2 linked regions of the Phytohabitans rumicis genome follow. The protein of the gene in region 1 interacts with the protein of each later gene in a pairwise test. Links are inferred from orthologs where the notes say so. Each region holds a gene or a part of one and is shown in the gene's direction. Other genes may lie near its edges.

Region 1 (6,115 bases):
TGGTCGCGGCCCTGCGGCGGCACCTGCCCGGGCTGCGGATCTCGGGCGTGGCCGCCGGCCTGCACCTCGTGGTCGAGCTGCCGGCCGGCGTCGACGACGAGGCGCTCGCCGAGCGGGCGCTGGCCGCCGGGCTGGGCCTGCTGCCGCTGTCCCGGATGCGGCTGGCCGGCGGTGGGCCGCCCGGACTTGTCCTCGGATACGCGGCAAACCCGCCAGGGGAACTCGAAAGTGCCGTTCAGACGCTAGCTTCTTCGTATGGCGCAATTCATCCCGCTCGCTGAACGCATCGTCGAGGCAGTCCTGGAGATCAATCCGGCCACCGCCTCCTATGTGGGCGATCACCGGTTCGATGACCAGCTGCCGGACCTGTCGACAGGTGGGATGGCGGCTCAGGTGGCGATGCTGCGCGACGCGGGCGACGCGCTGGCCGAGGTGGACGCGGACGCCCTGGATCCGCCCGAGCGGGTGGATCACGCGGTGCTGTCCGCGCTGGTCGAGCGCGGTCTGTTCGAGGCGACCGAGGTGCGTGGCCACGAGTGGGACCCGCTTGAGCACAACCCGGCGCCGCTGCTCTACGCGCTGATCGCCCGGCCGTTCGCGCCCCCGGAGGAGCGGCTCACCAGCCTCGCCGGGCGGCTGGCGGCCGTACCCGATGCGCTGGCGACCGCGCGCGCGACGCTGCGCGACTGTCCGCGCGTGCATGTGGAGACCGCGGTCGGGCAGTTCGCCGGCGCGGCCGCGCTGGTGCGTGAGGAGGTGCCCGGCCTGCTGGCCGCGGCGCCGGCGCTGGACGGCACGGTGGCGCCGCTGGCCGAGGCCGCGGCTACGGCGCTGGACGACTTCGCCGGCTGGCTGCGCTCCAGAGTGGACAGCTCCGACCGCGACCCGCGGCTCGGCCGGCGGCTCTGGGAGGCCCGGCTGTGGCACACGCTCGACACCGAGCTGTCCGCCGCGCAGGTCCTGGCCCGCGCGCAGGCAAACCTGGAGCGCGCCACCGAAGAGATCCGCGCGGCGGCCGCCGAGCTGGTCGGTGGTCCGGCTTCCGATGACACGGTACGGCGTGCGCTGGCCCACCTCGCCGCCGAGCACCCGGACAACGAGACCATTGTGGACCTTGCCAAGGTCACGCTCGACGAGACGACGGAGTTCGTCCGCGCGCACGACCTCGTCACGCTCGTCGACGACCCGTGCGAGATCCGGCAGATGCCCGAGTTCGCGCGCGGCGTGGCGGTGGCGTACTGCGACTCGCCGGGCCCGCTGGAGACCGCGGACGTGCCGACGTTCTACTGCATCGCGCCGACCCCCGCGGACTGGCCGGCGGAGCGGGTCGAGTCGTTCTACCGCGAATACAACGCCCACATGATCCGCAACCTCACGGTGCACGAGGCGATGCCGGGGCATTTCCTGCAGCTCGCCCACTCGCGCCGGTACCGCGGCTCGACCCGGGTGCGGGCGCTCGGCCACTCCGGCCCGTTCGTGGAGGGCTGGGCCGTCTACACCGAGGAGCTGATGGCCGGTGCCGGGTTCGGTGGCCTGCCGATCCGGATGCAGCAGCTCAAGATGCAGCTCCGGATGAGCATCAACGCGATCCTCGACCAGCTCGTGCACTGCGCGGACATGCCCGAGGCGGACGCCATGGCGCTGATGACCGGGCCGGGCTTTCAGGAGGAGGGGGAGGCGGCCGGCAAGTGGCGCCGGGCCCTACTCACCTCGACGCAGCTCTCGACGTACTTCGTCGGCTACACCGAGGTCGCCGAGCTCGTCGCGGCCCGCCCGCCCGGCACCCCGCTGCGCGCGTGGCACGACGCGATGCTGGCGCACGGCTCACCGCCGCCCCGCCACCTGCGCACCCTGCTCGCCAGCTCTTAGGCGCCGGCGCGGCGGTCGACGATCTTGGCGTCGGCCGGGAGGGCGAACGCGTTCGCGTCCACCGCGTCCCGGTAGCGGGTCATCGCGATCTCCACGTCGGTGCCGTTCACCACACCGGAGAAGCTGCCGAGGACGCCCTCGGTGGTGATGCACGCGTCGAACGCCGAGGCCGCCGCGTTCTGCACCTTCTCCACCCGTACGCAGGTGGCGTGCCGGCCGGCGATCGTGGTGTCGCTCTGCTCGATGGTCGCGTCCGCGTCCAGCGCGGCGGCGGTGAGCAGGCCGATCACCATGGTCGGCGGGACCAGGCCGTGCTCGTTCGCGTCGGTGAAGACGGCCACCGCGGGCTGGTTGTTGGGCGACGGCGGGGCGGTGAGCGTGCAGGTCGTGGCCCCGCTCGCGGTACGGCAGTCGGCGGTGGCGTCGGCCGTCACGGTGAGCTTTCCACCGGGGTACTCGTACGCCGACCGCAGCGGCGCCTGCGCCTGCGCGATCATGGCCGCGGCGCCGCCCGGGAGCTGATACTCCGCGGAGTACGTCAGCTCGCCCGACCCGTCCAACCGGGAGGCCAGGTCGTTGACCAGGTCGGCACGGTTGATCACCCGGCTCGCGTCGTCGATCGTCTGGCAGCTGGCGGCCGCGAGCGCGATCACCATCGTCACGAGGCGGGCGAGGGTGGCGGGACGCATGAGGGCCAGCCTGGTCGATCGGGTCAGGCGCGCGCAACTCGGATCCCGTCGCTGGATAGGCTCTCTGGGCGGGAACCCGGCCGCAGTGTGGCGGCCCGTGAAAGATCTAAGCGAGGGAGCGTCACAGTGGCCACCATCGAGGGAATCGTCGCGCGGGAGATCCTCGACTCGCGCGGCAACCCGACCGTCGAAGTCGAGATCGGGCTGGACGACGGCACGATCGCCCGGGCCGCCGTACCGTCCGGGGCCTCCACGGGCGCTTTTGAGGCGGTCGAGCTGCGCGACGGCGACAGCGACCGGTACAACGGCAAGGGCGTGGAGAAGGCGGTCAGCAACATCGAGGACCGGATCGTCGACCAGCTCATCGGGTACGAGGCGAGCGAGCAGCGCCTGATCGACCAGAAGATGCTCGACATCGACGGCACGCCCAACAAGTCCGACCTGGGGGCGAACGCCATCCTCGGCGTGTCGCTGGCGGTGGCGAAGGCGGCGGCCGGGAGCGCGGGCCTGAGCCTGTTCCGCTACCTGGGCGGGCCGAACGCCCACCTGCTGCCGGTGCCGATGATGAACATCCTCAACGGTGGGGCGCACGCCGACTCCAACGTCGACGTGCAGGAATTCATGATCGCCCCGATCGGCGCACCCACGTTCCGCGAGGCGCTCCGCGCGGGTGCCGAGGTGTACCACGCGCTCAAGTCCGTGCTGAAGAAGAAGGGCCTCTCCACCGGCCTGGGCGACGAGGGCGGCTTCGCGCCCAGCCTGCCCACCAACGCGGCCGCGCTGGACCTGATCGCCGAGGGCGTGGAAAAGGCCGGGTACCGGCTGGGCACCGACATCGTGCTCGCGCTCGACGTGGCGGCCACGGAGTTCTACAAGGACGGCGCGTACGTCTTCGAGGGCTCCGGCAAGTCCACCGATGAGATGATCAACTACTACACGAAGCTGGTCGAGGCGTACCCGATCGTCTCGATCGAGGACCCGCTCGCCGAGGATGACTGGGCCGGCTGGACGGCGTTCACCGCCGCGCTCGGCGACAAGATCCAGATCGTCGGCGACGACCTCTTCGTCACCAACCCGGAGCGCATCGCCCGCGGCATCGCGGAGAAGGCGGCCAACTCCGTACTGGTGAAGGTGAACCAGATCGGGTCGCTGACCGAGACGTTCGACGCGGTCGAGCTGGCCCACCGCAACAGCTTCAGCTGCATGATGAGCCACCGCTCCGGCGAGACCGAGGACACCACGATCGCCGACCTGGCGGTCGCCACCGGCACCGGCCAGATCAAGACCGGCGCGCCGGCCCGGTCCGACCGGGTGGCCAAGTACAACCAGCTGCTGCGGATCGAGGAGGAGCTCGCCGACGCGGCGCGCTACGCCGGGGCCGGCGCTTTCCCGAGGTACCATCACTCCTAGTTGATCTAGGGCGCACCCTTTTGTCCGGGTGCGCCAGGGCCTATCCGATGGATCTTGTGGGTGCGAGGCGTGGTCCAGGCGCCGCCGGTCGTCGCCTGGACCCGCCGCAGCCCCACGAAGATCCATCGGATAGGACCTAGATCGCCGGGGAGGGGAGATGACGCAGAGGCAGTCGCCCGCCGGGCAGACGCCGCCGCGGCGTTCCCAGCGGCGGGGCCAGGGCACCCCCGCAGGTCCAGCGCCCGGCCCGCGGCGGCGCGGCGGGCACCCGCGCGGCGTACCACCGCACCGCAGCCGCGCCGGCTGACCGGCCGGGCGACCGTGCTGCTGGTGGTGCTGATCGCACTCGCGCTCGGTTACACCTACCCGGTCCGGGTCTACCTGACCCAGCAGTCCGACATCGCCCGCATGGAGCAGGCTCAGGCCGAGCAGCGGCGCCGGATCGGCGAGCTGACCGAGCAGGCGGCGCTGTGGCAGGACCCCGAGTACATCAAGATCCAGGCACGGAAGCGGTTCTTCATGGTCTATCCGGGCGAGGTCCCACTGGTGGTCCTCGACGACCCCGAAGGCGCGGCGCGGGACGCCGGCGCCAACCCCGACGCGGCCAAGAAACCGCCGGCCGACCCGTGGTACGACACGCTCTGGTCCAGCATCCAGGCCGCCGACAAAGCCGTGGCACAGTGAACGACGTACCCCCTCCGGTGCGGGAAGCGGCGACGGAGGGTGACCGCGCGGCGGTGGCCGCGCAGCTCGGCAGGCCGCCGCGCGGTACGAAGGCGGTGGCCCACCGGTGTCCGTGCGGGCTGCCCGACGTCGTGGAGACCACGCCGCGGCTGGCCGACGGCACCCCGTTCCCGACGCTGTACTACCTGACCTGCCCGCGGGCGACGTCGGCGTGCAGCCGGCTGGAGTCGGCCGGGCTGATGAAGGAGATGGAGGCGCGGCTCGCCGCCGACCCGGAGCTGGCCGCCGAGTATCGGGCGGCGCACGAGGATTACCTGGCCCGCCGGGAGGCGATCGGGCACGTGCCGGAGATCGCCGGTACGTCGGCCGGCGGCATGCCCGGCCGCGTCAAGTGCCTGCACGTGCACCTCGGGCACGCGCTGGCGGTGGGGCCGGGCGTCAACCCGTTCGGCGACGAGGTGATCGCCCGCGTGGCGCCGTGGTGGCGGGACGGACCATGCGTGACGTCGTAGTCCGGCGGGCCCGGACCGCCGACATCAGGGCGGTCCGGGAGCTCATCGACATGTACACCGGCGGCCGCCGGATGCTGAGCAAGGCCACCGTGACCCTGTACGAGGACGTGCAGGAGTTCTGGGTGGCCTCGCTGGGCGCGGACGGCCCCGTCGTGGGGTGCGGGGCGCTGCACGTGATGTGGGAGGACCTGGCCGAGATCCGGTCGGTGGCGGTCCACCCCGACCAGCGGGGCCTGAAGATCGGCCAGCGGATCGTGACCGGGCTGCTCGACGCGGCCCGCGAGGTGGGCGTGGCCCGGGTGTTCGTGCTGACGTTCGAGACCCGGTTCTTCGGCTCGTTCGGGTTCGTGGAGATCGACGGCGCACCCGTGCCACACGCCGTGTACGAGCAACTCCTCCGCTCGTACGACGAGGGCGTGGCCGAGTTTCTGGGCCTGGAGCGGGTGAAGCCGAACACGTTGGGTAACACCCGGATGCTGCTGCACCTGTAGCGCTCTGCCGGCGGGTTTTGTGAACGTTTCCTGTCGCCCTGGCAGCAGAAAGCGTTCACAAATCCAGGGCCGGATAGGGTTGCCGGCGTGACGACGAGGGTGGCGGCCATCGACTGCGGGACGAACTCGATCCGGCTCCTCATAGCCGACATCGTTGGCGACCGGCTCGTCGATGTCGTGCGGCGGATGGAGATCGTCCGGCTCGGGCAGGGCGTGGATCGTACCGGCCGGCTCGCGCCCGAGGCGATCGAGCGGACCCGGGTGGCGCTGGCGGACTACGCCGCCGTCGTCCGTGACCTCGGGCCAGCCGGGTGCGGATGTGCGCCACCTCGGCCACCCGGGACGCGGCGAACGCCGACGAGTTCCGGGCCATGGTGCTGGACACGCTCGGCGTACTGCCGGAGGTGGTGACCGGCGACGAGGAGGCACGGCTGTCGTTCACCGGGGCGGTGCGCGGGCT
Region 2 (3,665 bases), 1.7 Mb from region 1 along the record:
AGGGAGCGGGTGGCTTCCTTGCCGTAGACCCAGAGGAAGCACTGCACGCCCCGGTCGCCCGCTTTCCAGCGCTCCTCGATCGGGTAGTAGAAGATCGTCGTGAAGCGGGACGCGAGGGCGCTGTCGTTGGGCGCCTTCACGTACGCGGCCATGAGCTTCTGGCAGCCCGCCTCGGCGCCCTTCTGGTTTTTCACGAAGTCGGCGTGGGAGGTGTCCGGCGCGGTCCAGATCCCGACGAACTCGGTGCGGTGGGCCTTGGTGCAGGCGACCTGGTTCATCTGGGAGACCTGCCGCTCGTCGGCCGACAGCACCACCTTGAAACAGTTGTACGCCAGCGGCGACGCCGCCTTGAGCACGTCCCGCAGCGGCCCGGACCGGGCCTGCGTCTCGGCGGAGTGGATCGCGTCGATCTCCGAGAGGTCGCAGCGGAACCAGCGACCGCCGCCGTCCCAGGTTTGCAGGCTCGGCAGCAGCAGGTGCAGGTTCAGCCGGGCGGCCCGCCAGTCACCGCCCAGGTACTCCTCGGCCTTGGCGTCGCATTGGGCGAACGCCGCCTCGACGGCGGGCGAGCCGAGCTCCGGCGCCGTGGCGCTGCTGGCGTCCGCACCGGTGAACTGTCCGACGTGGATCGTCTCGAAGCCGTGCTCGCCGGCGCAGTCCAGCGGGAGGTAGAGGCCGAGGGACGTCCGGGTCACCGGGCGGGTGCCGGCGTGGCAGACGCCGGTCGCGGGCACGAACGGCGCCGGCTCGGGGACCGCCTTCCAGTCGTCGGTCAGCGACCCGTCCACGCCGGCGGGGTTGCACCCGGTCAGCAGCGCCGTGATCAGGCCACCCAACAGCACCGCTCGCAGCCAGCCTCGCATGTCACCCTCCCCAGGGCCCCCGTGTGTGGCGGGCGCAGCATACGACACCGGTGAGTACGTACACTGGCGCAGGTGAGCGCAGCATCGCCGGTCATCGCGCCGAGCATCCTCGCCGCCGACTTCGCCCGCCTCGCCGAGGAGGCCCGGGCGGTCGAGGACGCCGCGGACTGGCTGCACGTCGATGTCATGGACAACCACTTCGTGCCCAACCTGACCATCGGGCTGCCCGTGGTGCAGAGCCTGCGGGCCGCGACGAGCCTGCCGTTCGACGTGCACCTCATGATCGAGGATCCGCGCCGCTGGGCCCCGGGGTACGCGGACGCGGGCGCGTACAACGTCACGTTCCACGCCGAGGCGTCGGACAACCCGGTGTCTCTGGCGAAGGACCTGCGCGCCGCGGGTGCCAAGGCGGGGCTGGCCATCGACCGGGACACGCCGATCGAGCCGTACCTGGAGCTGTTGCCGAGCTTCGACACCCTGCTGATCATGACGATCAAGGCGGGGTTCGGCGGGCAGAAGTTCATCCCCGCGATGCTCGACAAGGTGGCCCTGGCCCGGCGGCACGCCAACGCCGGCCACCTGGAGCTGCGGATCGAGGTCGATGGCGGGATCGCCGACGACACGATCGCCCAGGCGGCCGAGGCGGGGGCGGACGCGTTCGTGGCCGGCACCGCGGTCTACAGCGCGCAGGACCCGGCCGAGGCGGTACACCGGCTGCGGCGGCTGGCCGAGAAGGCCACGCTCCGGCATGACTGAGCCGGCGGAGCGGCCCGACCTCATTCTGGTCGTCGACGACGACCAGGACATCGCGCGGTTCGTCCAGGTCAACCTGAAGATCCACGGGTTCGACGTGCTGGTCGCGGGGACGGGCAGGAGGCGCTGGACCTGGTCGAGCACCACCGCCCCGACCTGGCCGTGGTCGACCTGATGATGCCCCGGATGGACGGGCTGGAGCTGACCCGGCGGCTGCGCGCCAACCCGATGACCTCCGCCCTGCCGGTGATCATGCTGACCGCCAAGGGGATGACCGTCGACAAGGTGGTCGGGCTGACCGCGGGCGCCGACGACTACCTGGTCAAGCCGTTCGACACGCTGGAGCTGATCGCCCGGGTGCGCTCGACGCTGCGGCGCAACCAGGAGTTCCGGGAGGTGTCGCCGCTGACCGGGTTGCCGGGCAACACCCGGGTACGGCGGGAGATCCTGGACCGGATGCGCGGCGGCACCGACTACGCGGTCGGCTACGTCGACATCGACCGGTTCAAGAGCGTCAACGACGTGTACGGCTTCGAGCGCGGCGACGAGTTCATCACCGCGCTGGCCCGCAGCATGCACCGGGCGGTGGTGGCGGCGGGGCTGCCGCCGGCGTTCCTGGGGCACATCGGCGGCGACGACTTCGTGATCGTGTGCCACCCGGACCAGATCCTGCCGCTGACCCAGCAGGCGGTGGTCGACTTCGAGCAGGCCGCCGACGAGCTGTACGACCCGGAGCACGCCGCGCGCGGCTACATCGAGGTGCCCGACCGGCGCGGCAACCTGCTCAAGGCCCAGCTCGTCACGCTGTCGATCGGGGTGGCGCAGTCGATCGCCACCGGCCGCAAGTACGCCGACCCGCGCGAGGTGATCGCCGTCGCCTCGGAGATGAAGAAGGTCGCCAAGAACCAGCCAGGTTCGTACATCGCGGTCGATCGTCGCAAAGCGGAGAGTGTGTGAACTAAGTCGCGTCCGATAGGCCGGTCGGGCCGTGGACGTGTAAGACTCAATGGGTAACCCACCACGCGCTGGCGGGGCTCGGTGAAATTCCGAACCGGCGGTGATCCGGGGGCATGACGCCTCGGAGAGCCCGCGACCCGGTCGTATCCAACGGCCGGTGGACCTGGTGTAAATCCAGGGCCGACGGTCAAAGTCCGGATGGGAGTTGGCGCGAGACGGAGGGCACCCCTGGGCAGGGGTCGGTTTACCGACGCCGCCACCGTCGCTCATCCTCCCATCGTCGCCCCGCCGCGCGCGCCAGCACGCGGGAGAGGGGCCATGGCGAGCGTTGACGAAGCGATGCTCCGCGCGATCGCGCTGGCCGCTCGCGGCCTCGGCACCACCAGCCCCAACCCCGTCGTCGGCTGCGTCATCCTGGACGCCTCCGGCGCCGTCGTGGGCGAGGGCTTCCACGCGTACGCCGGCGGCCCACACGCCGAGATCGTCGCGCTGGCCCAGGCGGGGGACCGGGCCCGGGGCGGCACCGCCGTCGTCACCCTCGAACCGTGCGACCACATCGGCCGTACCGGCCCGTGCACGCACGCGCTCGTGCGGGCCGGGGTGGCGCGGGTCGTGGTCGCCGTGGCCGACCCCAACCCGGTCGCCGGGGGCGGCGCGCAGACGCTGCGCCAGGCCGGCGTCGAGGTGGAGTTCGGGGTGCGCGGGGCGGAGGCCGAGGCCGGCAACGTCGCGTGGCTGACCTCGGTGCGCCGGGGCTCGCCGTACGTGATCTGGAAGTACGCGGCGACCCTGGACGGCCGGTCCGCCGCGGCCGACGGCACCAGCATGTGGATCACGTCGGAGGCGGCCCGGATGGACGTGCACGCGCTGCGCGGCACGGCCGACGCGGTCGTCGTCGGGGTCGGCACCGTGCTCGCCGACGACCCGCGGCTCACCGCCCGCAACCTGCGCGACGGCACGCTGGCCATCCGGCAGCCGCTCCGCGTCGTCGTGGACTCCGCTGGGCGTACCCCTGCGGAAGCCCGCGTGCGTGACGGCGCCGCGCCCACCTGGATCGCCACCGCCGCGGACGTGGGTGCCGGCCCGCAGGGC

Evidence for each region. The genes of interacting proteins can lie anywhere in the genome.
Region 2: the proteins of eno (region 1) and rpe interact in binary tests that used the Escherichia coli proteins (3 or more experiments, as listed by UniProt). The link is inferred for Phytohabitans rumicis from one-to-one orthologs.

What each region holds. Positions count from the first base shown.
Region 1 is NZ_BLPG01000001.1:3,502,591-3,508,705, reverse strand. Bases 1,930-4,826 are described here. They hold eno (phosphopyruvate hydratase), read left to right. Parts: upstream 1,930-2,684; coding sequence 2,685-3,968; downstream 3,969-4,826. Other genes in these bases: Prum_RS15345 (DUF501 domain-containing protein), read left to right, coding at 4,649-4,826; Prum_RS15350 (FtsB family cell division protein), read left to right, coding at 4,089-4,652; Prum_RS15360 (hypothetical protein), read right to left, coding at 1,930-2,558. Outside these bases: Prum_RS15370 (aminotransferase-like domain-containing protein), read left to right, coding at 1-281; Prum_RS15365 (DUF885 domain-containing protein), read left to right, coding at 256-1,869; more of Prum_RS15360, read right to left, coding at 1,866-1,929; more of Prum_RS15345, read left to right, coding at 4,827-5,164; Prum_RS15340 (amino-acid N-acetyltransferase), read left to right, coding at 5,149-5,655. UniProt on the Escherichia coli protein: Catalyzes the reversible conversion of 2-phosphoglycerate (2-PG) into phosphoenolpyruvate (PEP). It is essential for the degradation of carbohydrates via glycolysis.
Region 2 is NZ_BLPG01000001.1:1,852,944-1,856,608, reverse strand. Bases 1-2,777 are described here. They hold rpe (ribulose-phosphate 3-epimerase), read left to right. Parts: upstream 1-935; coding sequence 936-1,619; downstream 1,620-2,777. Other genes in these bases: Prum_RS07755 (septum formation family protein), read right to left, coding at 1-863. In the rest of the region: bifunctional diaminohydroxyphosphoribosylaminopyrimidine deaminase/5-amino-6-(5-phosphoribosylamino)uracil reductase RibD, read left to right, coding at 2,892-3,665. UniProt on the Escherichia coli protein: Catalyzes the reversible epimerization of D-ribulose 5-phosphate to D-xylulose 5-phosphate.